3 regions of the Paenibacillus sp. GD4 genome follow, and region 2 is predicted to be linked to each of the others. Evidence: riboswitches for the same ligand, from Rfam matches in the RefSeq annotation. Region 2 holds a riboswitch; each other region holds the start of a gene.

Region 1 (4,376 bases), on a different contig from region 2:
TACATATCGACGGCATAATCCGTCGTACCGCCCCCGGGAGGCGTACAGTGAGAAATTAATCCCGGGAAGCGCAGCCCTCGCGTATCTACGCCGAATTTATGAAAGTAGTAGTCGCACAACAGCTCGCCGGACACTTTGTTGACCCCGTACATGGTCAAAGGCCTCTGTACCGTATCCTGAGGCGTGCCCTTTTTGGGGGCGCCCGCTCCGAATGCTCCAATAGAGCTAGGCGTAAAAAATTGACACCCGAGCTGTCGCGCCGCTTCGAGCGCATTAACCAATCCGCCCATATTCAAATTCCATGCGTATACAGGATTGATCTCCGCTGTTGCGGAAAGCAGTGCCGCAAGGTGAATGATCGTATCCGCATGGTGCTCCCTGGCCGCCTCCAGGATCAACGGCCCATTGCACACATCAAGGATGCGGAATGGGCCGGATAAGGCGGCCTCGCTCTGCCCCTCCCGGATGTCCGTCGCCAGAACGGAATCCTCTCCATAAATATCGCGCAGCCGTACCACCAGCTCCGAACCGATCTGGCCCAGGGCTCCGGTCACCATGATTCGCTTCATGGTAAGCACCTCCTTATATCAAGTCCAGCTCATGACCGACCTTCTCATAAACGGCAAGCGCCTGGTCGAGCATCTCTTTCGTATGCGCCGCCGTAGGCATGTTCCTGATACGCCCGGACCCCTTCGGCACGGTCGGAAAAACAATCGCTTTGGCATAAACGCCCTCTTCGTACAGCCTGGTACTGAATTGCTGCGTCGCTTCCTCATTTCCGAGAATACACGGCGTGATCGGGGTTTGTGTGTGCCCTATAGAGAAGCCGAGCTCTTTAAGACCGCGCTGCAGGTAGGCGGCATTCTCCCATAACCGGTCCTGGAGCTCCTTGCTGCCCTGTAAAATGTCTATCGCCGCGATACAAGCCGCAACGGAGCCCGGCGGCATCGCAGTAGAGAACAAAAACGGACGGCTGCGTACCTTTAACCATTCAATCAACTCGCGCGACCCGGCCACATACCCCCCTACGACACCGACCGCCTTCGATAACGTCCCGATCTGAATGTCAATTCGGGCGGATAAGCCGAAATGCTTTACTGTGCCCGCTCCACCGCCAAGCACCCCCGAACCGTGGGCGTCATCCACATAAGTAATGAGATCGAAAGCCTCGGCAATATCCACGATTTCAGGCAGCTTGGCGATATCTCCATCCATCGAGAAGACGCCGTCGGTAATCACCATGATGTTCTTGTATTTGCCGGACTCCCTGGCCTCCTTCGCTTTGGCACGCAAATCGTTCATATCCGAGTGTCGGTAACGAATAACGGCTGATTTGGTTAAACGGCAGCCATCGATAATGGACGCATGGTTCAGTTCATCCGATAATATCGCGTCATCCGCACCCATGACAGCAGAAATGGCAGCCATATTGCAGTTAAAACCCGACTGGAAGCTCAACGCCGCTTCGGTTTGCTTAAATGCCGCGAGCTTCTCATCAAGCTTGGCGTGAAGCTGTAAGGTACCGTTGATCGTCCGGACGGCACCGCTGCCTGCGCCAAACGCTTGCGTCGCTTCGATCGCCGCCGCGACCAAACGGGTGTCCGATGCCAGCCCCAAATAATTGTTGGAAGAAAGGTTGATCAAGCTGCGGCCGTTCATACGAATGATAGGGCCGTTCGCGCTTTCCAGAGGCTCAATCGTATTGAACAGTCCTTGGGCTTTTAGCTCGGCAAGCTGCTGCCGAAGATATAAGGCAAACGTTTGGCTCGTCATGAATATGACCTCCTTAGGGTGGGAGCTACACTACAAGAATGTATGTTATAGTGAAATAAATGTGCGTTTTAGTGTACTTATATGTTATATTATACACTCGTATGCTATAATGTAAATACATATTTTACCTAACTTATCCGCTAACGAACATTTATAAATTGACAATCCGGAAGAAGTCCAATACAATAAAAGTCAATAATTTCATATCCGGCTGTATAAACAGCTTTTCTTATTGCGAGAGGTGGAGGGACTGGCCCTATGAAACCCGGCAACCGGCCCATCAATGGGATAAGGTGCTAAATCCATCGGAACGAGGTTCCGAAAGATAAGAAGAGGACGATTCCGTTCTAACCTCTTCTTGGAAGAGGTTTTTTTATTTTAAGGGGGATGGCTATGGAGCAAACGAGAGATTCGATCGGAATCGCCTTACTCGGCTTAGGTACGGTAGGCAGCGGCGTGGTGAAAGCATTGACCGGCAATGCCGAGAGGCAAAAAGAAAGCTTCGGTGGAAAGATTGAGCTCTGCGGTGTCTTGGTTCAAGATCTGTCGAAGCCGAGAAGCGTGGACATTCATCCGGAGCTTTTATTCGATAACTACAAACAACTCTCTTCCCATCGTCGACTTCAAGTTGTTATAGAAGTGATGGGAGGCGTCGAGCCCGCCAAAACGTATATAGAAGAAGCACTCCGTTCCAAGAAACATGTGATTACGGCGAATAAGGAGCTTATGGCCAAACATGGCTCGGAATTGCTCCGGTTGGCCAAGGAGATGGGCGTTCATTTGCTGTATGAAGCCAGCGTCGGCGGAGGGATCCCGGTTCTCGGCGTGCTCTCCCAGTTTCTCCGTTATAATAAAATCGAACGTATCTCAGGGATATTGAACGGCACGACGAATTTCATTTTGACCAAAATGATGCTCGAATCGCTGGATTACGATACGGTGTTAGCCGAGGCACAAGCATTGGGCTTCGCCGAAGCGGATCCGACGTCGGATGTGGAGGGCTACGACAGCATGTATAAGCTGATCATCCTAGCTCGGCTAGCCTGGGGTGTGGATACAACGCCTGACAAGGTGGTTCGCCGGGGTATCACCCACTTGACCTCCAATGACATCGCCTATGCTAAAGAACAACATGCCCGCTGGAAATTAATCGCCTCCGCTGAGAAACTCGAGGACGGAACCGTGCATTTAACCGTCGAGCCAAGACTTATCCCGGAGGGACATCCGTTATACGGAGTGATGTATGAGTTCAATGCCGTGCATTTATCCGGCAACCTCGTGGGCGAGCTTACGTTCAGCGGACGCGGTGCCGGTGAAATGCCTACCTCCAGCGCAATCCTAGAGGATTTAGCCTACGCGATGAACCATTCCCCTGAGACGATCAACGCCGATCCGGTTAACATATCGTAAGCTTAAGTATGAATGAGTAAGGAGACTGTAACGTGGAAACAGATCAGATTCATAAGAAAATCGGCCGAAACCTGCTGAACATCCGCAAAGCGAGATCGCTCAGTCTGGATCAGGCAGCTGAATTAACCGGCGTTAGCAAAGCGATGTTAGGGCAAATCGAACGCGGTGATTCGAATCCGACCATTTCCATCCTATGGAAGATCGTTAACGGGCTTCGCATTTCATTTACTTCTCTGATTGAAGAGGAATCACCGGAAGTGAAGCTGATTCGTTACGGTGAGATGGAGCCTTTTCGAGAGGAAGAGGGGCTGTACCGCGCCTATCCGATCATCCCGTTCGATCAACAAAAAAAATTCGAGGTCTATATTGTTGAGATGGATCCCGACTGCTTGCATAACTCGGAACCCCATAACGAAGGGGTGGAAGAGTATATTGTGATCCTCCAGGGCCAGCTTCACGTTACCATTCAAGAGGAATCGTACCATCTGAATGCGGGTGACGCGCTTCATTTTGTAGCGGATAAGCCCCATGTTTACAGCAATACTTCCCGCCATAAGGCTGTTTATCAAACGATTATTTATTACCCGTCCTGAAGTCCGTGTAAGAGTCTGATTCGAATACTTCGCAGAAACCGGGGGTGCCCCTCAGCCATTTCATGGCCCTTGGGACACCTCTGTTTGTTTTTTCGGCCACCTGCGTTATCACCACACCTTCGATTTCCATATTTTAACAAACAGTGCGAGCGGCCCACGCGAAGGCGCGGGAGGTTTATCCGAGCTGCCGTCCCTGTCGTTCACTCCATATACTTATCATTGCCTTTCGGCAGATATACGGTAAATATAGTGCCTTCATCAGGCTGACTCGCAACGCGGATGAAACCGCCGTGAGCTCTTACAAAATGATGAACGATGGATAATCCGAGCCCCGTACCGCCTGTATGCCGAGAGCGTGCCTCGTCTACACGATAAAATCGATCGAAAAGGTGGGGCAGCTCTTCCTCCTTTATTCCGATGCCTGTATCGATCACCGAGACACTTGCAAAGAACGCATCCCGTTCAATGACCCTGTCTTTCAGTTCGACCGTAATCATCCCCCCGTCAGGCGTGTAACGAATTGCATTCGTCAGCAAATTAATGAAAACCTGCGTGATCCTTCTCACGTCGACCATAACGGTAACCGGCTTTGAAATTGGG
Region 2 (4,376 bases):
TTCCTTGGAGCAGCCTCGCTCATGACGAAGCATAAAATCCTTATACAAAGCTTCGAATACCAATAGCCTTCACTCCTCTGCCGGATATAAGCACAAAAAAACACCGTCCATCCCTAACTTGAGCGCAGGGAGGAACGGTGTATGCTTTACAACCGAAAAGTTATTTTACTTTTATAATACCGCATCGACGCTTCTTCATCAAACGGGACCTACCTTACCGCCTAAAGAATTCCATTGCCACAACCCGGCATTTTCTAGTAAACTAGTGGATGTTTTTTGGATTGATTCGTCCATAGGGAAGAAGGGGTAGTACAAGTGAGCAATAAACAAAATAAACAGCTTCAGCGCGGGCTGAAGGCAAGGCATCTGATGATGATCTCGATCGGGGGCTCCATCGGGACCGGCTTGTTCCTGGCCAGCGGCGGGGCCATTTCCACGGCAGGACCGGGCGGAGCGCTGCTGGCGTATGCGGCGATCGGCATCATGGTGTACTTCCTGATGACCAGCCTGGGAGAGATGGCCGCCTACATGCCGGTGTCCGGCTCTTTCAGTACTTATGCGGGACGTTTCGTCGACCCTGCGCTTGGCTATGCACTAGGCTGGAACTATTGGTTCAACTGGGCCGTAACGATCGCCGCCGAGCTTTCGGCTGCGGGACTCATCATGAAGTTCTGGTTTCCCGACACGCCGTCCTTGCCTTGGAGTGTGCTGTTCCTTGCTATCATGCTGCTGTTTAATTATTTATCGGTCAAAGGCTTCGGGGAAGCCGAATATTGGTTTGCCTTGATTAAAGTTGTTACCGTCGTTCTGTTTATCGGAGTCGGCTTGCTCATGATCTTCGGGATTCTGGGCGGACAACCGGTCGGTTTCACTCACTTTACAGAGGGCGACGCCCCGTTCCATGGAGGGTTTATGGCTATGCTGGGCGTGTTCATGGCGGCGGGCTTCTCGTTCCAAGGAACGGAGCTGCTGGGGGTTGCAGCAGGGGAGAGCGAGAACCCGAGGGTGAATATCCCGAAAGCAATCCGGCAAGTATTTTGGCGCATCCTCTTATTTTATATTTTGGCCATTTTCGTTATCGGGATGCTGATCTCCTATACGAATCCGGTGCTGATCAACGGAGACGTCGACAATATTGCGGTAAGCCCCTTCACCATCGTATTCGAAAATGCCGGCTTGGCCTTTGCCGCTTCCGTCATGAACGCGATCATTCTGACCTCGGTGCTATCCGCCGGAAACTCCGGAATGTATGCCTCGACCCGGATGCTTTGGGTCCTTGCTAAAGAGGGGAAGGCGCCGCAGTGGCTTGGTGCGCTGAATCGCCGCGGGGTTCCGGTAACCTCGCTGCTAGCCACAGCGGCCGTAGGGATGCTGGCATTTTTCACCTCCCTGTTCGGCGACGGGGTCGTCTACATCTGGCTGCTGAATTTGTCCGGCATGTGCGGATTTCTGGCGTGGCTCGGGATCGCGGTCAGTCATTATCGCTTTCGCAAAGCGTATCGGCTGCAAGGCTTTCGTATTAACGATCTGCCCTTCAAAGCGCGGTGGTATCCGTTTGGACCGATCTTTGCATTCGCGCTCTGCCTGTTTGTTATGATCGGGCAAGGCTACTCGGCCGTCACCGGCGATGCAATCGATTGGAAGGCGCTGCTCTCGTCCTACATCGGCTTGCCATTGTTTGCGGCATTCTACTTTGGCTACAAGCTCAAGCACAAGACGCGTCTGATCCCGCTCAAGGATTGTCAGCTGGTCGATCCTGAGAACAAATAGTGGTTGACAGTATCGCCAAATCGTAATAAACTTACTACTTGTTAATGACCTAAGGTAAAATAATAGCAAACTTCTTATCAAGAGAGGCGGAGGGAAAAGGCCCGATGAAGCCCGGCAACCGTTCCATGCGTAACTGCAGGGAAGTATGGTGCCAATTCCTCCAGAATCGGCGCGATTCTGGAAGATGAGAGGGACAAGAGCGATAAAGTCAGCCTCTGTACCTCTGTGTGCAGGGGCTTTTTTCATGCCTAACCAAGGGGGTGGATGAATTGATACAGCTTCATGAAGTTACCAAGGAGTATCTAGTAAAAGACAGAAAAATTACAGCCTTATCCCATATAAGCCTTACCATCAGCAAAGGCGAAATCTTCGGTGTCATTGGCCATTCCGGCGCTGGAAAAAGCACGCTGATCCGGACCATCAACCTGCTGGAACGGCCCAGCTCAGGGCAGGTCATCGTCGACGGCATCGACATTACGTCACTGAATGACCGCAAGCTTCAGGTAGAACGGCGTTCGATCGGCATGATCTTCCAGCACTTTAATTTGCTGTCCTCTGCTACCGTCGCGGATAATATCGCTTTTCCGCTTAAGCTGGCCAAGGCGGACAAGCCGTCGGTAGAGCGTCGGGTTCAAGAGCTGATCCGGCTCGTCGGCCTAAGCGGCCACGAGCACAAATATCCCGCCCAGCTGTCCGGAGGCCAGAAGCAGCGGGTCGGCATCGCCAGAGCGCTGGCGACGAATCCGAAGGTGCTGCTGTGCGACGAAGCGACGTCGGCGCTTGATCCGCAAACGACACAGTCGATTTTGACCCTGCTTATGGACATTAACCGGGAGCTGGGCATCACGATCGTCCTGATTACCCACGAAATGCAGGTCATCCGCTCGATCTGCGACCGGGTCGCTGTACTCGACGGAGGCAGGATTGTGGAGCTTGGCCCGGTTACGGATGTATTTCTGAAGCCGCAGCACCCCACTACGAAGCAGTTTGTAGCCGAGGCCTCCGAACCGCTTTCTGCAGAATGGCCGGGGCGCGCGTCGGGGAACACAACCCGCATCCTCATCACCTTCCTCGGTGAGATGACGTATGAGCCGGTGTTGTACGAAACGATGCGCGATACGAAGGTGCCCTTCGTCATTTTGCAAGGAACGGTATCGCGATTGAAGGATACGCCCTATGGCCAGCTGCTGCTGGAGCTTAGAGAGACCGGAGCCGAGGCGCAGCGAGCCATCGACCTGCTTCGTGAGCGCGGCCTGGATGTGGAGGTGTTGACGCATGGATAAGCTTATGGAGCTGGACTGGGCCGAGATCGGCTCGAATACGCTGGATACACTCTCCATGCTGGGGGCTTCCACCTTATTCACCGTACTCATCGGCTTGCCTCTCGGCATCGTGCTCTATCTGACGGGAAGAGGACAATTGCTGGAGCAGCCGCTGATCTACGCGGTCCTATCCTTTGTAGTGAACGTGCTCCGCTCTGTTCCGTTCATCATTCTGATGATACTGGTCATTCCGCTTACGCGGTTGATTGTCGGCACCTCGTTAGGGGTTCCCGGCTCCATCCCGCCGCTTGTCATCGCGGCAGCGCCCTTCTTCGCACGGCTTGTCGAGACAGCGCTGCGCGAGGTCGATCGCGGTGTTATCGAGGCGGCCCAAGCGATGGGAGCGACCCGCATGCAGCTGATCACGAAGGTGCTGCTGCCGGAATCCCGGCCGGGACTTATAGCGGCCATCACCATTACAGCCGTCACTTTGGTATCGTACACGGCGATGTCCGGAGTTATCGGCGGCGGCGGTCTGGGCGATTTGGCCATTCGCTACGGCTATCAGCGCTTCCAGACCACTGTGATGATTGTGACCGTGCTCATTTTGCTTGCGCTTGTTCAAGTCCTGCAAACGCTCGGCGACCGGCTCGTCCGGAAGTATCAGCGCAAGTAAGGCTTCATATAAATATTCACTGCATTTTTACTACAGGAGGAACCATTCACATGAAAAAAGTAGTCACAACAGCTTTATCCATCGTACTTGCCCTCTCTTTGTCCGCATGCGGAACCAAGCAGGAGGCTTCCTCCGGAAGCTCCAATGCAGCGGCTCCGGCTCCCGCAGCGAAAGAGGTTACCTTGAAGGTAGGCGCTACAGCCGTACCCCATGCGGAAATTTTGAAATTCGTGCAGCCTAAGCTGAAGGAGCAGGGCGTAAATCTGGAGATCAAGGAATTTACCGATTATGTCCAGCCGAACGTTCAAGTATTTGAGAAGCAGCTGGATGCTAACTTCTTCCAGCACATTCCGTACATGGAGCAGTTCAATCAAGACAAGAACATGAACCTTGTGAAGGCGGCAGGTGTCCACATCGAGCCGTTCGGAGCCTATTCCCAGAAAATCAAGAAGGTGGATGAGCTGAAGGAAGGCGCAACCGTCGCAATTCCGAGCGACCCTTCCAACGGCGGCCGGGCACTGGCGCTGCTGGAAAAGAACAGCCTCATTAAGCTGAAGGAAGGCGTAGGCGTAAAGGGGACAGTGAAGGACATTGTCGACAACCCTAAGAAGCTGAAGATCAAGGAGCTGGAAGCAGCCATGCTGCCGCGCGCTCTGGGCGAAGTAGAC
Region 3 (4,376 bases), 3.0 Mb from region 2:
CCCATTTTCTCAATCTCGTTCGACTCGTAGAGCTCCATGCAGTCTTCTGCGCTGATGCGGTTTCCTGCTAATGCCTGATCTAGAATGCGGTCTATAGAACGCATACGCTTCACTCCTTTATGAGTCCATCCTAACATAAAAGCAGCCTTACGGCTACATCAAAAGACCGCCATCCAGCGCTGAGGCTCGAGGCGGTCGGTAGGTTATGGCATTTATGGATCGTGCGATCCTTACTTATTCCCTTCAAGCTCAGCCTGAGCCAAATCAATGGCACGGGAGAGGTCGGCAATCAGATCGTCAGCATGCTCGATCCCTACGGAATATCGCAGCAGCTTGTCGTCTACCCCGACCTTGCGGCGAATTTCCTCCGGAATGTCAGCGTGAGTCTGCACCGCCGGATACGTCATTAGCGACTCTACTCCGCCCAAGCTCTCAGCGAAGGCGATGAGCTTGATGTGCCTAAGGATCGGTTCGATGTACCGCGCATCCTTCATTTTGAAAGAGAAGATCCCGGTATTGCCGGAGGACTGCTTCTTCTGGATTTCATGACCCGGATGGGATTCCAACGCAGGATAATACACAGACTCTACCTGCGGGTGATTCTGCAGGAAGTTGGCGATCTTCGTTGCATTCTCCTGATGACGCTCCATACGAAGCGCCAGCGTCTTCATCCCGCGCATCAGCAGCCAGCTGTCCTGCGGTCCCAGAACGGCGCCGATCGAGTTGTGCAGGAAGGCCATTTGCTCGGAGAGCTCCTTACCCTTGGTCACGATAAGTCCGGCGAGCACGTCGTTATGTCCGCCCAAATACTTGGTCGCGCTATGGATGATGATGTCGGCCCCGAGCTCCAGAGGACGCTGAAAGAAAGGCGTCAGAAGCGTATTATCAACGATAGTAAGGATGTTTTTCTTCTTCGCCCATCCGCACACCAGCTCGAGATCGGTAACCATCATCAGCGGATTGGTCGGAGTCTCGATCAATACCGCCTTTGTATTCGGCTGCACGCCGGATTCAAGTGCATCCAAATCATTCGTATCCACGTAGGTTGCGGTCACGCCGAACCTGGACATGATTTTCTCAAGCAAACGGTAGGTACCGCCATAAAGGTCTAACGAAACGATCAAATGATCACCTTGGCTGAACAAGGCGAAAATCGTCTGTAATGCCGCCATGCCTGAGCTGCAGGCGAATCCGGCGTCGCCGGATTCCAGCTGAGCGATGGCGTCCTCAAGCACCTTGCGCGTCGGGCTTTTCGTACGGGCATAGTCGAAGCCCGTGCTCTGTCCGAGCTTCGGATGGCGGAATGCCGTCGCTTGGTAGACAGGAAAGCTGATCGCGCCTGTCACCGGCTCTTCTTGAGAGCCGATCTGTGCGAGACGGCTCTCGATTTTCCACTTCTCATGACTCATATAACGTACTCTCCTTTGTGAAGATCAAACGGCGTTTCCTGATACACATAATAATTCAGCCAGTTGGAGAACAACAGGTTCGCATGCGCCCGCCAAGTATTCAACGGCTGTCTCGAAGGATCGTCGTTCGGGTAATAATTTTGGGGGATATCAATCTGCATTCCTTTGTTCACATCGCGGTCATACTCATTCTTCAGTGTACACGCATCGTATTCAGAATGGCCGGTAATGAAGATCTGCTTCCCGTCCCGCGTCGCCGCAATATAAACGCCGGCTTCTTCGGATTCGGACAAAATCTCCAGCTCAGGGTGACGCTCGATATCCTCCCGCCGCACTTCCGTATGGCGTGACTGTGGAGCTAAGAACAACTCGTCGAAGCCGCGCAGCAGCTTCACATTAGGGCGGTTCACTGTATGAGGGAACACGCCGAACAGCTTCTTATCCAGCGCATACTTGGGAACATTGAAGTGGTGATACAAACCGGCCTGGGCCGCCCAGCAAATATGCAGCGTCGAGGTTACGTTCTCGCGGGACCATTCCATGATTTGCTGCAGCTCCTGCCAGTAGTACACGTCCTCGAAATCAAGCGTTTCTACCGGAGCCCCGGTAATAATCATCCCGTCCATCCGCTCGTGCTTGACATCCTCGAAGGTTTTGTAGAATTGAGCCAAATGCTCCTGCGACGTATTTTTCGAGGTGTGCGTTTTCGGGTGCAGGAGCACGAATTCGACCTGAAGGGGAGTATTGCCGATAAGTCTCAGCAGCTGAGTCTCGGTCGTTTCCTTCGTCGGCATCAAATTCAGGATCGCGATGCGCAGAGGACGAATGTCCTGATGAAAGGCCACGCTTTCATCCATCACGAAAATATTCTCATTAATCAGCACTTCTTTCGCCGGTAAAAAATCAGGAATCTTAATAGGCATTAGGCTCACTCCTTCGAATGTAGGATTGGGATTCGTCGTTTCCTGCGCCTGCCGCGGAGCACCAAAAAAGGCCGTCTTCGCGCGGGCGAGAAGAGGCCTTTGTATATATCACATCGTCCTCTCTCATCTCTCAGAAGCTTACATACCGCTTCCGCAAGATTTAGCACCGTGCAATTCTTTGCCTTTTCGTCGTGTCGTCGTCATCGTGCGCAAAGATATTGTCGGTTGCCGGGTATCATCGGGCTAGTCCCTCCACCTGCTCTTGATAAGAGTTTGAAACCGAATCTATTCAATTGTTTTGGGTTAATACTAATGTAATCGAAATTACGGTCTTCGTCAAGCATCGATATTGGGACGCCTACACCCCTTAGGCCCCCATAATGCGGCACCAAACGTCCTCAGCACTCATATACTAAGCAAAAGGCAAGGATTTCAACGCAACTCCTGCCGTTTTCTCCTTGAATTGTGAAAAATGAAGGTTTATACTAGACAAGTATCTTGGACAAATCGTGTAAAAGGGGTGCAGTATTTCGAATGGACGGAGACCCGAGGAGTAGTATCTCTGTTTGTAACAACCGCATACAATTCCGTCAAGGACGTTGCGGCCACTCGCGTTACGTTCGTTCGGCATCCGCTGACATGCTACGCCTGTAGTCCGCCAGTTTGCCGACAGCCGACCGCTGCTGCCTCGAAGCCTTGACGGAACACTTCGTACAAGGGGGAGAGCGCCATGAAAGCACGCTTGGTGCAGGACGGCATTTTTACACTGGTGGAGGATATCACTTTAACGATGGAGGCGCCCGAACGGGGATTTTATTGGATCGACGCCGATATCGAGGACCTTGAGCTGCTTCAGCCCTTATTCCACCTTCATGAGCTGGCTGTTGAGGATTGCTTATCCGAGGAGGAGCAGCGTCCGAAGATTGAGCTCTATGACACGCACTATTTTATCGTCATGAACAGCATCCGTTTTGACGACGAAGAGATTTTTCTTCGCGCCTTGAACATCTTTTTGGGGAAGCATTACATCATCACGGTTACGCGCCAGAAAATCAATGAGATCCGTGCGTTGAAGCCAATTCTGTGGGAAGAGGAAGTTACCTCGCCCGACCAATTTCTCTATCACCTGATGGATCTCGTTGTCGATAATTATACCAATGTCGGCGATCGGATCGAAGCGAAGATTGAGAAGCTGGAAGAGGATATTCTGATGCACACGAAGAAATCGCATCTGAACGAGATTATCGGATTGCGAAGTGAAATTTTGTGGTTAAAGAAGGTGCTGATTCCTCAGAAAGAGGTTATCGCCACGCTGAACCGCAAGGATTTGCGGCTGATCAGCGAGCCACTTCGCAAGTACTTCGGCGATATTTACGAGAATGCTGTAAAAATCTCGGAAACGTTCGATACGTTCCGCGATTTGATGGGCAACTTGCGAGAAGCTTACCAGTCCAGTATTGCGAGCCGCGCCAACGAAATTATGCGCGTATTTACGGCGCTGACGACGATCTTCATGCCGTTGACCTTCATCACTGGCATTTATGGAATGAACTTTGATTACATCCCCGGTCTCCATTCCGAGCTGGGCGGCTTATATGCCGTATGCTTTATGGTGGTTGTAGGACTGACCATGCTGTGGTATTTTCGCAAAAAGGATTGGCTGTAGAGCCGATCCTTTTTTCTTGTTGTTTGCTGCGGTTAACCGATACTGCGCTGATCCTCGATCCGGCGAACCCGATCGATGGTTGAATCAAGATCCGTTTCAAGCATCCGTATGCCCCGCTTAATATGCTTGACGTCGAGGGCCACTTCATCGATCTGAAGCTGCAAGCTGTGATGAACGCGGTCAAGCCGGTTTTCCAAGGAATCCATCCTGCTGTCCAATGAATCCATTCTACTATCCAATGAATCCATTCTGTTGTCCAATGAAGTGATTCTGCCTTCTAATGTATCGATTCTACCGTCCAGTCTGTTCTCCATTGTGTCAACTCGCGTGTATAATGCATCCAATTTGGCGTTCGTGATCTCCTGGTTTTTTAGCACG

Evidence for each region. Region 2 has a riboswitch for S-adenosylmethionine ahead of RAC89_RS20840 (methionine ABC transporter ATP-binding protein). Riboswitches for the same ligand answer to the same signal wherever they lie in the genome.
Region 1: it holds a riboswitch for S-adenosylmethionine, as region 2 does, so the genes downstream of both, RAC89_RS30930 (homoserine dehydrogenase) here and RAC89_RS20840 (methionine ABC transporter ATP-binding protein) in region 2, are expected to answer to the same signal.
Region 3: it holds a riboswitch for S-adenosylmethionine, as region 2 does, so the genes downstream of both, metA (homoserine O-acetyltransferase MetA) here and RAC89_RS20840 (methionine ABC transporter ATP-binding protein) in region 2, are expected to answer to the same signal.

The regions. Positions count from the first base shown of each region.
Region 1 is NZ_JAVCYK010000002.1:1,867,476-1,871,851, reverse strand. Features, by position in the region: gene RAC89_RS30940 (NAD-dependent epimerase/dehydratase family protein) at 1-569, opposite strand, end outside; gene RAC89_RS30935 (glycine C-acetyltransferase) at 583-1,773, opposite strand; SAM riboswitch class I at 2,000-2,105, shown strand; gene RAC89_RS30930 (homoserine dehydrogenase) at 2,167-3,183, shown strand; gene RAC89_RS30925 (helix-turn-helix domain-containing protein) at 3,216-3,776, shown strand; gene RAC89_RS30920 (sensor histidine kinase) at 3,977-4,376, opposite strand, start outside.
Region 2 is NZ_JAVCYK010000001.1:4,396,144-4,400,519, forward strand. Features, by position in the region: gene RAC89_RS20830 (DNA-binding response regulator) at 1-63, opposite strand, end outside; gene RAC89_RS20835 (amino acid permease) at 370-1,770, shown strand; SAM riboswitch class I at 1,842-1,961, shown strand; gene RAC89_RS20840 (methionine ABC transporter ATP-binding protein) at 2,040-3,053, shown strand; gene RAC89_RS20845 (methionine ABC transporter permease) at 3,046-3,708, shown strand; gene RAC89_RS20850 (MetQ/NlpA family ABC transporter substrate-binding protein) at 3,759-4,376, shown strand, end outside.
Region 3 is NZ_JAVCYK010000001.1:1,378,362-1,382,737, forward strand. Features, by position in the region: gene mqnC (cyclic dehypoxanthinyl futalosine synthase) at 1-104, opposite strand, end outside; gene RAC89_RS06595 (aminotransferase class I/II-fold pyridoxal phosphate-dependent enzyme) at 231-1,409, opposite strand; gene metA (homoserine O-acetyltransferase MetA) at 1,406-2,332, opposite strand; SAM riboswitch class I at 2,453-2,604, opposite strand; gene corA (magnesium/cobalt transporter CorA) at 3,063-3,998, shown strand; gene RAC89_RS06610 (hypothetical protein) at 4,031-4,376, opposite strand, start outside.